2 linked regions of the Amycolatopsis sp. NBC_01480 genome follow. The protein of the gene in region 2 interacts with the protein of the main gene of each other region in a pairwise test. Links are inferred from orthologs where the notes say so. Each region holds a gene or a part of one and is shown on either strand. Other genes may lie near its edges. The genes, in order: OG371_RS43835 and rsfS.

Region 1 (6,757 bases), 9.1 Mb from region 2 along the record:
TCGCTGATCAGGACCAGCAGGGTCTGCTCGGGGCGTTCGATCAGGCCCTGGCAGTAGGTCAGCGCGCGGTTGATGTCCGTGCCGCCGCCCAGCTGGGTGCCGAAGAGCAGGTCGACCGGGTCGGCGAGGTACTCGGTCAGATCGGCCACCGCGGTGTCGAACGCGACGAACTTCGTGCTCAACGCCCGCATCGACGCGAGCACCGCGCCGAACAAACCCGAGTACACCACCGATTCCGCCATCGAGCCGGACTGGTCGACGGCCAGGATCACCTCGCGCTGCACACTGTGCTGCCGCCGGCCGAAGCCGACCAGCCGCTCGGGCACGATGGTCTTCAGCTGGGGGGAGTAGTGCTTCAGGTTTTTGTGCACGGTGCGCGCCCAGTCGATGTCGGCCGCGCGTGGGCGCTGGGTGCGGGCCGCCCGGTCGAGCGCGCCGCGCACGGCCGCACGGGTCCGTTCGGCGAGCCGCTCCTCCAGCTGCGTGACCACGGTCCGCACCACGGTGCGCGCGGTCTCTTTCGTCTCCTCGGGCAGCACGCCGTTCAGTGAGAGCAAGGTGCCGACCAGATGCACGTCCGGCTCGACGGCAGCCAGCAGCTCCGGCTCCAGCAACATCCGCGTGAGCCCCAGCCGATCGACGGCGTCACGCTGCATCACCTGGACCACCGAACCGGGAAAATACCGCCGGATATCGCCCAGCCACCGCGCCACCCGCGGCGCCGACGCGGCCAGATTCGCCCCCCGCCGATCGCCGCCGCGGGTGTTTTCCTCCCGCTCGTCGTAGAGGGCCGCCAGCACCGCGTCGAGCCCTCTGTCCTCTTCGGACAGTGCCCGGCCGGTGCCGTCGTCGCCCCCGCCCAGCACCAGCCGCCAACGGCGCAACCGATCGGGCGCGACCGGCGCGATGGGACCGGTGGGCCCGGCCGCTCCGCTCGGTTCAGCCGGTTCGGCTCGTCCGGTGGATGGGCTCGGCGTGGCGGGTCCGGCTGGGCTGGTCGGCGGGGCAGGCGCGGTGGGTTCGATCGGTTCGGTCACAGCGTCGCTCCCAGGAGGGTGGCCAGCACGGGCAGGGCGCTTTCGGCGCGGGGCTCGTCCAGTTCGTCGGTGGGGGCTGCCGCCTGGGGGGCGCCGCCGGAGAGGGTGGCGGCGCGTTCGCCGATGGCTCGTTTTTCGGGGCCCGCGAAGGCACCGAAAGTGCGGCGCAGCAAGGGAAGCACCTCGGTGAACACGTCCGGCGGAATGCCGCCCAGCCAGGCGTCGATCACCCGCAGCATGCGCTCGTCGTGGACCAGCAGCAGGGCGCCGCCCGCGAAGAAGCCCTCGACGTACGCCGCGCCCGCCGTCGGCTCGATGCCCGGTGTGAGCGCGCGGCCCAGTCGCAGCTCGACCTCCGCGCCGTCCAGGAGGTCGGCGTCGTGCAGGAGACGGACGACCCGCCCGGCCAGCAGCGGCGGCAGCGTGTCGCGCCCGGCGAGGCCGGCCAGCGCGGAGAGCCAACGTTCGCGCGCTGCTTCGCCCAGCAGGGTGGTCGCCTCGTGGACGTCGTCGACCAGGCGGCAGAAGCGTTCGGACGCTTCCTCGTCGATGCCGTGGGTCGCGGGCGGCAGGCCGGCGCAGACGCGGGTGAGCATCCGGTCCGCGACCTCGCGCAGCCGCGCCGTGTCGGTGCCGCGGACGTCGCCGTACCGCGTCGCTCGCGCCAGCGCGGGCAGGGCCGCCATCAGCCGGGCGACGTCCGCGTCGGCCGCCGCCCGGGTGTCGAGCGCGGTGAGCACCTCGGGCAGCGCTTCGCCCAGGTCCGCGAGCAGGCAGTCCTCGACCGCCGTGGTGATGTCGGCCAGCGGCGGCTTCCCGGCGACGACCTCGTGGACCACCGTGGCCGCGGCCGACGGAACCGTGGTCCCGTGCACCGCCGCCGCGACCAGGTCCACCTCGTAGCCGGGCTCCCAGCAGAGCGTCCAGGTCTCGCGGAACGTGCCCTTGCTGCGCGTCGCCGAGATTTCCGGTGTGCCCCAAGGGATGCCGAGCACCCGCAACCGGTGCAGCAGCCGCGACCGGTCGACGCCGGCGGGCGTGCGCAGGTCGAGGTCCAGCTCCCGCGGCTCCGGCTCGCGTTTGAGCCGCAGCCGTCGCGCGGTGGCGATCAGGTCCGCCGCGAGCGGGGCCTGCGGGACGGTCTCGGGTACCTCTCCGAGCAGCTCGCCCACCACGAGCCGCCGAGTGACCAGGTCGGCCTGCACGTCGTCGCCCCCGCACAGCACCGCGCGGGTGGCGGCGTCGACCTCCGCGAGCCCGGCCGAGGACCGTCCCCTCAACGTCGCCAGGGTGTCGGCCAGCCGCACGGCCTCGATCACGTGCGCGGTGGAGACCGGCAGATCCTCCTCGCGCAGCACGCCCGCCACGCGGGTGAGCCAGCGGGCGGTGACGTCCTCGGCCGTGGTGAACAGGTGGTGGTACCAGCCGGGCGAGCGCACCCCGGCGCCGTAACCGCTGCCGGTCGCGAGGCGGCCGTGCGTCCACGGCACCCAGGTGCACACCACCTTCCGCTTCGGGAGTCCTTTGAGGACGGACTGGTCCGAGGCCGCGGTGGGCAATGGATCGGCCAGCGCCGGGACGTGCCAAGCACCGCAGATCACGGCGATCCGCTCGAAGCCTTCTTTGCGCGTCTTGCGAAGCACCGTGCGCATGTACGCCTCGCGCCGCCGCTCGTGGAGGTCTTCCGGCCGCTTGTCCTCTCGCAGCGCGGTCATCGCCTCGGCGATCACTTCGAACGGTGGCTCGGTGTCGCGCCGCGACTCGACGACGTCGTCCCACCAGCGCTCGGGATCGTCGTACCCGCCCGCCGCGGCCAGCTCGGCGAGCGGGTCGCCGGAGCGGGCGCTGCCTTCGTCGCCGAGCGCGAACTGGTGCGCCGCAGGAAGATCGCAGAACCGCACCGGAACTCCCGCGGCGGTGGCGTACCGGAGGGCTTGCCACTCCGGGCTGAAAACCGCGAACGGCCAGAACGCGGCGCTCGAGACGTCGTCCGCCGCGTACGCCAGCAGCGCCACCGGCGGGCGCATGTCCTCGTCGGCGGTCAGCCCGGCCAGCGCGTCGGCCTCGGGCGGGCCTTCGATGAGCACCACGTCCGGCTCCAGCTCGGCCAGCCGCGCGGCCACCGCCCGCGCCGAGCCCGGCCCGTGGTGCCGGATCCCGAGCAGGTGCGTGGTCATCCGCTGATCTCCTGGCCCGCCCGGTAGAAGTCGGCCCAGCCTTCGCGCTCGCGCACCACGGTTTCCAGGTACTCGATCCAGATCGCGCGGTCGGCGACCGGGTCTTTGACCACCGCGCCGTGGATGCCGGCGGCCACGTCCTGCGCCCGCAGCACGCCGTCGCCGAAGTGGGTCGCCAGCGCGAGACCGCCGGTGAGCACACTGATCGCCTCGGCGGTGGAGAGTGTGCCGGACGGTGTTTTCACCGCCGTGCGCCCGTCTTCGGTCCGGCCCGCGCGCAGCTCGCGGAACACCGTGACCACGCGGCGGATCTCCGACAGCTCCGCGGCTTCGGCGGGCAGCGACAGCGCGGTGCCGAGCTGGGCGACGCGGCGGCTGACGATCTCCACCTCGGCCTCGGCGGTGTCCGGCAGCGGCAGCACCACGGTGTTGAACCGGCGGCGCAGGGCGCTGGACAGCTCGTTCACGCCCTTGTCGCGGTTGTTCGCCGTGGCGATGAGCGTGAAACCGGGCCGCGCCTGCACTTCGCTGCCCAGCTCGGGGATCGGCAGCGTTTTCTCCGACAGCACGGTGATCAGCGAGTCCTGGACGTCGGCCGGAATGCGGGTGAGCTCCTCCAGCCGGGCCACCTTGCCGTCGCGCATCGCGCGCAGGATCGGGCTCTCCACCAGTGCCCGCTCGCTCGGGCCTTCGGCGATCAGCCGGGCGTAGTTCCAGCCGTAGCGGATCGACTCCTCGGCCGTGCCCGCCGTGCCCTGCACCAGCAGGGTCGAGTCGCCGCTGATGGCCGCGGCCAGGTGCTCGGACACCCACGTCTTCGCCGTGCCGGGCACCCCGAGCAGCAGCAGCGCCCGGTCGGTGGCCAGCGTCGCGACGGCGACCTCGACCAGCCGCCGCGGGCCGACGTACTTGGGCGTGATCTCGGTGCCGTCGTCGAGCCGGCCGCCGAGCAGGTAGGTGACCACGGCCCACGGCGAGAGCAGCCACGACGGCGGCCTGGTCCGGTCGTCGGCCGCGGCCAGCGCGGCCAGTTCACCGGCGTACTCCTGCTCGGCGTGGGGCCGGAGGACTGCGGACGTCATGAGAGCTCCTCGTGCATTTCGCGGCGGAAGGTAAGGGTTTCGGCGACGGCGCGCCGCCACGGGGCGGCCTCGCCGGGCAGGGGGATCACGGCCAGCCGGTGGGCGAGACAGGCCGGCGGCACCGCCTTGGCGATCAGAGTGGCCGCGTGCGCGACCAGCCGGTGGTCCTGCTGGGCGGCGACCCAGTCGAGCAGCACCCGGCCCAGCTCCTCGGGCCAGGGCTGCGGCAGGTCGAGGATCAGCCGGGTGAGGGCCTCGACTTTGAGGCCCCGCGCGAGTTTCGCGACGGTGGCGGCCTGCCGCTGCGGGGCGAGCACGCCGATCAGCGCGGCCGTGCTGCGCCCGCCCGGCTCGGCCTCGACCAGTGCCTGCGCCCACGCCTCGTCGCCCTGCCGGATCGCCGCCGTGGCCCAGCTGTCGCGCAGCACCGGCAGCGGGCAGCCCTCCACGAGCATGCCGACGAGGTCGGCCGGCGTGCCGAACTTCGCCCAGAAACCCAGTGGGGTGGCGGAAATGATCGCGCGCAGCCGCCCGACGCCCTGGTCCGGCCCGTGCGGCACGCGGACGCCGTCGCGCAGTAGGGTGTCGTCCGCCTCGGGCAGGGCCAGCTGCAGGACGTCGGCCCGCAACTCCCGGCTGCGGACGGTGACGCACTCCTGCAGCCGCGCCGCCATGCGCCGGCCGAGGTCCGCCTCGGGCAGCCGGCCGAGCAGGTGCGTGGCGGTGTCGCGCACTCCCGCCGCCCGCTCGGCGAGCGCGGCGTCGAGGAACGGCTCGTCGTCGTCGGTCAGGTGCTCGCCGAGCAGGCCGAGGAAAACGGCGCGCTGGTCGGCGGGCTCGGTGCGCCAGGTGGCCGCGAGCGCGGTCCGGGCGGCGTCCGGATCCTCGGCGAGGGCCCGTGCGAGCCAGGCCTGCCGGCGCGCGGGGGTGCCGAACTGCCAGGCGTCGTCGTTGTCGTCCGCGACCGTGGCGACCAGGAACGCCCAGTCGGGATTCCGCTCGCCGAGCCAGGTCCCGACGGCCCCGGCGACCGCCGCCAGCGGCCCCCGCAACGGCACCCGCGACCGCGCCCGTTCGGCCAGCTGGGGCACCTGGTCGGGCGGCACCCGGAACCCGGCCGCGGCGACGGCGTTCAGCCATTCTTCCAGCAGCTCGGGCCGGTTCGCGTGGAGCAGCCGGGCCAGCCGCTCGCGCGCCACGGGCGGCACCAGCGGCCGCCCGTCCGGCTCGGCGGGATCCTCGCGCCGCGCCCCCGCCAACGGCAACCGCCCGGCCCGCCGGTAATTGGTGATCAGCGCGGCGGCGGTGAGCACCCCGTCCGCGGCGTCCTGGCTGCCTTCGGTGAGCGCCCGGATGGCGGCGGGCTGCCCGGCGAGGTCGAGCGTCCGGCGGCGGGTGCCGAGCAGGGCGGTGCTGACCAGGTCGTCCCAGGACTTCATCGGAGCACCGCCTGGGTTGGGGGCCGGCGGTGGAGGGGCAGGGGAGAGGTCCCTTCGGGAATGGGGGTGGTTGCTGCGCTGGGAGTGGTGATCTCGGGTGTTGCGGCGGTGGCGCCAGTCGTTGTGGTGGAGGTGGTTGCGTTGGTGGGTGCGGTGGTGATTGTTGTTGTGGCGCAAGAGAATTCGGTAAGTGCGGAGGTCTTCGCCGCGAGCGTGCCAGAGGCGGTGGCACTGGGCATCACGGTGGTGCCGGGCAGTACGGGCGGGCGATGCTGCTCAATCAAGGCGCACCACGCCATCCGGGTGCCAGCAGGTGAGGGGGCGGAGGCCTGCGGGGGTCCATTCGGCGGCGAGGGTTACCGGGTGTTCCGCGGCCAGGGCCAGCAGGCGCCACGGGTCGGTGCCGGGGGTCAGGGGCAGGGCGGCTCCGTCTACATCGGACAGTGCCCAGCCGGTCCGGCCAGTGGGCGGGTGCCTGGGCAGGCCGGTGGTCGGACCAGCTTGGCGGGTGGACGGGCCAGTCGGGCCGGTCGGTGGGCTGGCGGTCGAGCCGGCTGGGCCGGTGGGCTGGCCGGTCGAGCCGGTCGGTGGGGCGCTCGGGTCGGCCGGTGAGCGGGTTGGGCCGGTGGGCGGCCCGGTGAGTGAGCCAGTCAGGCTGGCGGCTGGACCGGTGGCCGAGGCACCGGTCGGGAAGCTGGTCGGGGAGTCAGCCGGGCAGGTGGCTGGGGTGAGGTCGGCCAGGAGCATGGGCCAGCGGTCCAGCCAAGGGTCCGCGGCTAGGGCCTCGGCGTAGGACGCGAGGGCCTCGGTGACGGTGTCGCCGCGGGGGATCGGGGACGTTACCGGCTCGGTGTGGTCGGCGACCAAGGCGCGTAACGGCACCGCGCCTGGGTAGAACGCCAGCTCGCCCGGCACGATGTGGCCCGGTGGCAGCGAACTGTCCAGCGGGCGGCCCGGAGGGGCGAAGGACAGCACCAGCGCGGGACGGCCGGAGTGCCGTCCGCGCAGCCAGGTGCGGCGGG
Region 2 (6,611 bases):
GACCCGGGAGCCGGACGGGACCGTGATCAGGCCGGGCGCGCGCACGTGGCCGACCACACTGATCACGAGCTTCCCGGCGCTGGGCGCCGCGGCCGAAACCTGGGCGCGGGCGATCGGCAGCGGCGGTGGTGCCTCCGCCGCCGGCGCGCTGCCGCCGAAGATCGTGAAACCGGTCACGACCAGTGCTACGACGGCTGCGAACACCGCCCCGAAGAGAACCCAACGACGGCCGAAACGGCCGGGCAATCCAGGTATTCCAGGCAGGGCGCGCCGGCCGGGGAGGGAGGTGCCGGCCGGCAGCCAGCGTCGCACGAGCCGGCCGCCGGGCCCGACCGTCGTCGGGCCCGCGGCCAGCTGGTCGGCCAGCCAGGCGAGCCTGGCGTTGACGGGAGAGCCCGGGTCCCGGGCGGTCTGCTCGAACACACGATCGACGCTAGGGCGGGGGTGGTGGGTGTGCGAGGTCGGCTGGGCGGGTCTGTGGACAACCGGCCGGTTGGGGACAACTCGCCCCGGAGCAGGCGCGCGGACGGTGTTTTCGTCGGTGCAGGGTGAGAGACTGGACGGTCACCCGCAAGGAGTTCCCACGCCAGCAACCAGCCGGTTGCGGACAACCCGCCCCGAGGCGGGCCTACAGATGGCGTTTTCGTCGGGTTGGGATGGGAGACTGGCCCGTCACCTGCGAGGAGTTCCCACGCCAGCAACCGGCCGGTCGGGGACAACCCGCTCCGAAGCGGGCCCGCGAGCGGTGTTTTCGTCGGTGTGGAGTGGGAGACTGACCCGTCACCTGCGAGGAGCTTTCCACGCCGGCCCGGGCTCCCCCGGCGGTGCCGCACCGGAGGAAGGGACACCCCATGGCCACCGACGAACAGCGAATCCGCACGCTCATCGAGAGCTGGGCCGAGGCCGTCCACACCGGCGACCTCCCCGGAGTCCTCCGGGACCACGCCGACGGCCTGGTCATGTTCGACGTTCCGCCGCCCCAGGAGGGGATTCGCGGGATCGACGACTACTCCGCCACCTGGCCGCCGTTCTTCGAGTGGCAGGCGCGGGGAGCGTCGTTCGAAATCCTGGAGCTGGAGGTCACCGCGGGCCGCGACGTCGCGTTCGCCTGGGCGCTCCTGCGCTGCGGCACCCCGCAAGACCCACCGGACAACCGGCTGCGGCTGACGATCGGGCTGCGCAAGGAAGACGACCGCTGGCTGGTGACGCACGAGCACCACTCGTTCCCGCACACCGACTGAGCGCTCGCGCGTCCTAGCGCGTGTCTGGCAACGGTTGTGGGTCGCTGTGCGGGCTGGCGGCGGCCGCGAGACCGGCTTTCTCAGACACGCGCTACGACGCGCGCTGCACGACCACCCCGAGCACTCCCGGCCCGGTGTGCGCGCCGATCACCGCGCCGATCTCCGAGACGACGCAACCGCCCGAGCAGCCCGGAATCTTCTCCTCCAGGCGGTTCGCCAGGTCGACGGCGCGCTCCGGCGAAGCGAGGTGGTGCACGGCCAGCTCGACCGGCCCGTCGCCCGCGGCCTGCACGGCCAGCTCCACCAGCCGCGCCATCGCCCGGTTCATCGTGCGCACCTTCTCCAGCGGCAGGATGCGGCCTTCGGCCATGTGCAGCACCGGTTTCATCGCCAGCGCGGTGCCCAGCAGCGCCGCCGCGGGCCCGATCCGGCCGCCGCGGCGCAGGTGCTCGAGGGTTTCGACGACGAACAGCGTCGACGAGTGCCGGGCCGCCTCGGCCGCGGCCGCCTCGACTTCGGCCGGGGAGCCACCGCCGGCGGCCACGATCGCGGCGTGCAGGGCGGCGAAGCCCAGGCCCATCGCCGTGGTCCGCGAATCGACTACGCGCACGCGGTCCGGGCCGACCTCCTGCGCCGCCAGCACCGCGGCCTCCCACGTGCCCGAAAGCTCGCTCGAGAGGTGCACGGACACCACCGAATCGGCGCCGTCGGCCAGCGCCGCCCGGAACTCGGTGACGAACTCGGCGGGCGTCGGTCTCGACGTGGTGACGATCTTGCGCTCCCCCAGCGCCTCCGCGAGCGCCGCGGGGCCCATTTCCTTGCCATCGAGGGAAACCACGCCGTCGACGAGGACGTGCAGGGGCACCACCCGTACCGCATGCCGCTCGGCGAAGCCCTCGGGCAGGTGGGCGGTGGAGTCCGTGACCACGGCGACCGACACGCCGTCAGCCTACGTCGCTCAGCGCCGGGGCCATCAGCTTCGCCATCGCCGCGCCGACCGCCGCGTGACCGGCCCAGCCCCAGTGCATTCCGTCCGGGTTTCCCGCGCCGCTCAGCACATGCTCGCCGACGACACCGGCGAGATCGAGCAACGGGACGTCGGTGCGCGCGGCCCACGAAGCCATCGCCGCGGCCGCGCCCGGACGCGCGGTGTGTACGCCGCCGTACGCGTCAGCACGGTGCACTGACGGCAGCATCCCGAAGATCGGCAGCTCCGGCCGCAGCACGCGCAACGCGGCCACAGACTGGTCGAGATAGTGCACCGTCAGCTTCGCAGGCAGGACCGCCGGACGGCCCCGCAGCGCGACGGAAAGCTTCGGCTGTGCGGCGAGGTAGGCGCCGCGGACGACCCGGCGCACGCCGTCGGGCCGCAGGTAGCGCAGCCCTTGACGCAGGTAGGTCGGCAGCGGCGACGGCAGGGTGTCCATGCTGCCGATCGCGAGCACGATCGCGTCGACGTGGTGCAGGTCGGCCCAGACGCGCGGGTCGCCGGTCAGCGACCACCACACGTCCCGGGCGGTCCAGCCGATGCCCGCGACCAGGTCCGCGTGCCCGCCCAGATCGGCCGCGGCGATGTTCGGCCACAAGCGTGAATCGTCGGCGGGACAAGGCCCCTCGGGACCGTGGAAGCTCAGCGAATCGCCGAAGACCAGCAGGTGCGGCGCCATCGATCAGCCGGTGATGCCCGCGTTGTACGCGTGCAGCCGCCACTTCCCGTCGCGGCGGCCGAGCTCCACCCAGTGGCAGTTCATGATGCCGCCCAGCGACGGCCAGATCTCGATCGGCAGGCCCAGCAGCTTCGCCGTGAGCGCGACGATCAGCCCGCCGTGCGAGGCGAGCAGCACCGCGTCGCCGACGTCGGAATTGGGCTGCAGCAGGTCGTTGACGACCTCGCCCGCGCGCCCGGCGACGTCCACTCGCGACTCCCCGCCGGGCGGCGCCCAGGCCGCGTCGGTGCGCCATCGGTCGCGCTCACCGGGGTAGGCGGCGTCGACCTCGGCGCCGGTCATGCCCTGCCACTCGCCCAGGTGCGTCTCGCGCAAGCGCTTGTCGATGCGCAGCGGGACGCCGATGGCCTCGGTCAGCACCGTGGCGGTGTCGGTGGCGCGGCGCAGGTCCGACGCGATCACCAGGTCCGGGGAGAACCGCGCGAGCGCGGGGACGGCGAACCGCGCCTGGTTCCAGCCGACCGGGGTCAGCGCGGAGTCCAGGTGCCCCTGCATGCGGCCGGCGGCGTTGTAGTCGGTCTCGCCGTGGCGCCAGAGGAGCAGCCGTCGCGGGCTCACGCGTCCAGGTCCTCGACCTCGTCGTCGGCCTCGTCGGCCGGGGGCTGGTCGAGGCCCTCGACCTCGATGCGCGGGCAGTCCTTCCACAGCCGCTCCAGGCCGTAGAACGAGCGCTCCTCCTGGTGCTGGACGTGCACGACCACGTCGACGTAGTCGAGCAGGACCCAGCGGCCCTCGCGGGCGCCTTCGCGGCGGACCGGCTTGTGCCCGCCGACCCGCAGCTGCTCCTCGACGTTGTCGACGATCGCGCCGACCTGGCGCTCGTTGGGCGCGGAGGCGATCACGAAGGCGTCGGTGATCACGAGCTGGTCGGACACGTCCAGCACGACGACGTCGCTGGCCTTCTTGTCGGCGGCCGCGTGTGCGGCCGCCACGGCCAGCTCTCGTGCCTGGGACGTCGCTGCCACGGTGCTCCTTCAGGGTTCGGGGTATGCCCGACGAGGGTACCCGTGCCCCCGGAGTCACTCACCCTGGTCCTTGCGGTAGAGGTCCTTCTTGGCGATGTAGCGCACCACGCCGTCGGGCACGAGGTACCAGACGGGCTCACCGCTCTCCACCCGCTCGCGGCACGCGGTGGACGAGATCGCCATGGCCGTCACCTCGACGAGGCTGACCTTCCCGCTGGGCAGATGGCGGGAATTGAGCCGGTAACCGGGCCGCGTGACGCCGATGAAATGGGCGAAGTCGAACAGCTCGTCGGCCTTGTGCCAGGTCAGGATCTGCTCCAGCGCGTCGGCGCCGGTGATGAAGAACAGCTGGTCCTGCGGGTACTCCTCGTGCAGGTCCCGGAGCGTGTCCACGGTGTAGGTCCGGCCGCTGCGGTCGATGTCGACGCGGCTGACCGAGAACACCGGGTTGGACGCGGTGGCGATCACCGTCATCAGGTACCGGTCCTCGGCGCGGGTGATCCGGCGCGCGGTCTTCTGCCAGGGCTGTCCCGTCGGCACGAAGATGACCTCGTCCAGCGCGAACCGCGACTGGACCTCACTGGCCGCGACGAGGTGGCCGTGGTGCACAGGGTCGAACGTGCCGCCCATGACCCCGATGCGGCGTGGTGACATAACGCGTGAGCCTATACGCGCGGGCGCGCGAAGGCCTGCCGCTCGGCTGCGATGTGGGTGACGCGGTGCACGGCCCGGCCTCCCCGCTCCCCGGGGGAAGCCGGCCGCGCACCGCACCCGGCGGTCAAGGGGGTCCATCGCCGGGCAACCCGTCGCCTCCCCCGAGAGGGACCGGTCGCCCGGGAGAGTCGCGAGCCGGGCCGTCCTTACGCGGGTCTCGATGGTGATTGAGGTCACAACACGGTGGGTTTCCGGTTGTGAGCGGACCGTTCGCGACCCCGTCGGTTCCCGGACTGTCGGGGTGATGGGGTAGACCGGGGGCGTGGACACCACCGAAGCCCTGCGCGAACGCGCCGAGACCCTGCTCCGTGCGCTCGCCGGCGACAACGCGACCCTGCGCGAGGACCAGTGGACGGCGATCGAGGCACTGGTCGCGCACCATCGGCGCGCGCTCGTCGTGCAGCGCACCGGCTGGGGCAAGTCGGCCGTGTACTTCCTGGCCACGGCCCTGCTGCGGGAGCAGGGCGCGGGCCCGACCGTGATCGTCTCGCCGCTGCTCGCGCTGATGCGCAACCAGATCTCGGCCGCCGCGCGGGCCGGGATCCAGGCGGCGACGATCAACTCCGCGAACGCGCAGGAGTGGGACCAGGTGCAGGCGGCCGTCGTCGCGGGTGAGATCGACGTGCTGCTGGTCAGCCCCGAACGGCTGAACAACCCGGACTTCCGCGACGCCGTGCTGCCCAAGCTCACCGCCAGCGCCGGCCTGCTGGTGGTCGACGAGGCGCACTGCATCTCCGACTGGGGCCACGACTTCCGGCCGGACTACCGGCGGCTGCGCACGCTGCTGGGCGACCTGCCCGACGGCGTGCCGGTGCTGGCCACCACCGCGACGGCCAACGACCGGGTCGCCACGGACGTCGCCGACCAGCTGGGCATCGGCAACGGCGGCGACACGCTGGTGCTGCGCGGCCCGCTCGACCGCGAGAGCCTGCGGCTGGCGGTGGCGGAGCTGCCCACCGACCAGGCCCGGCTGGCCTGGCTCGCCGAGCACTTGGCGGAGCTGCCCGGGTCCGGGATCATCTACACGCTCACCGTCGCGGCGGCCCACGACGTGGCGGCGCTGCTGGGCGAGCGCGGCTACCCGGTCGCGGCGTACACCGGCAAGACCGACCCGGCCGACCGGCAGGCCGCGGAGGACGACCTGCTGGGCAACCGGGTGAAGGCGCTCGTTGCGACTTCGGCGCTGGGCATGGGGTTCGACAAGCCGGACCTGGGTTTCGTGGTGCACCTGGGCGCGCCTTCGTCGCCGATCGCGTACTACCAGCAGGTCGGGCGCGCCGGGCGCGGGGTCGAGCGGGCGGAGGTGGTGCTGCTGCCCGGGCGCGAGGACCGGGCGATCTGGGCGTACTTCGGCTCGCTCGCGTTCCCGGACGAGCTGCGCGTCTCGCAGGTGCTGGAGTCGCTGGCGTACGCCGGCCGTCCACTTTCGACAGCCGCGCTGGAGCCGACCGTCGAGCTTTCCCGCTCCCGGCTGGAAATGGTGCTGAAGGTGCTGGACGTCGACGGCGCCGTGCGGCGGGTGCGCGGCGGCTGGGAAAGCACCGGGCAGCCATGGGAATACGACCGGGAGCGGTACGCGCGGGTGAGTTCCGCGCGCACCGCCGAGCAGGACGCGATGCTCGGCTACATCGCGACCACCGGCTGCCGGATGGAGTACCTGCGCCACCAGCTCGACGACCCCGACGCCGCGCCCTGCGGCCGATGCGACAACTGCACGGGACAACACTGGGACACCTCGGTTTCGGAGGAGGTCGCGGGCGCGACGCGGGAACGGCTGGACCGGCCGGGCGTCGCGGTCGCCCCGCGCAAGCAGTGGCCGAGCGGGATGAGCGGCCTCGACGTCCCGCTGTCGGGCCGCATCGCGGCGGGCGATCTGGCCGAGCCGGGCCAGGTGCTGGGCCGGCTGACCGACGTCGGCTGGGGCTCGCGGCTGCGTGAGCTGCTGGGCCCGGGCGCGGCGGACG

What was found.
Region 1: the proteins of rsfS (region 2) and OG371_RS43835 interact in binary tests that used the Escherichia coli proteins (3 or more experiments, as listed by UniProt). The link is inferred for Amycolatopsis sp. NBC_01480 from one-to-one orthologs.

Annotation. Positions count from the first base shown.
Region 1 is NZ_CP109442.1:9,408,751-9,415,507, reverse strand. What follows is about bases 2,254-5,253. They hold OG371_RS43835 (ATP-binding protein), read right to left. Parts: upstream 4,297-5,253; coding sequence 3,211-4,296; downstream 2,254-3,210. Other genes in these bases: OG371_RS43830 (DUF5691 domain-containing protein), read right to left, coding at 4,293-5,253; OG371_RS43840 (DUF5682 family protein), read right to left, coding at 2,254-3,214. Outside these bases: OG371_RS43845 (VWA domain-containing protein), read right to left, coding at 1-908; more of OG371_RS43840, read right to left, coding at 1,034-2,253; more of OG371_RS43830, read right to left, coding at 5,254-5,735; OG371_RS43825 (SWIM zinc finger family protein), read right to left, coding at 6,012-6,757.
Region 2 is NZ_CP109442.1:333,988-340,598, forward strand. Bases 2,229-5,082 are described here. They hold rsfS (ribosome silencing factor), read right to left. Parts: upstream 3,934-5,082; coding sequence 3,523-3,933; downstream 2,229-3,522. Other genes in these bases: octT (diglucosylglycerate octanoyltransferase), read right to left, coding at 2,229-2,908; OG371_RS01675 (histidine phosphatase family protein), read right to left, coding at 2,912-3,526; nadD (nicotinate-nucleotide adenylyltransferase), read right to left, coding at 3,988-4,587; OG371_RS01690 (RecQ family ATP-dependent DNA helicase), read left to right, coding at 4,910-5,082. In the rest of the region: OG371_RS01655 (ComEA family DNA-binding protein), read right to left, coding at 1-423; OG371_RS01660 (nuclear transport factor 2 family protein), read left to right, coding at 852-1,241; OG371_RS01665 (DegV family protein), read right to left, coding at 1,333-2,181; more of octT, read right to left, coding at 2,186-2,228; more of OG371_RS01690, read left to right, coding at 5,083-6,611. UniProt on the Escherichia coli protein: Functions as a ribosomal silencing factor. Interacts with ribosomal protein uL14 (rplN), blocking formation of intersubunit bridge B8.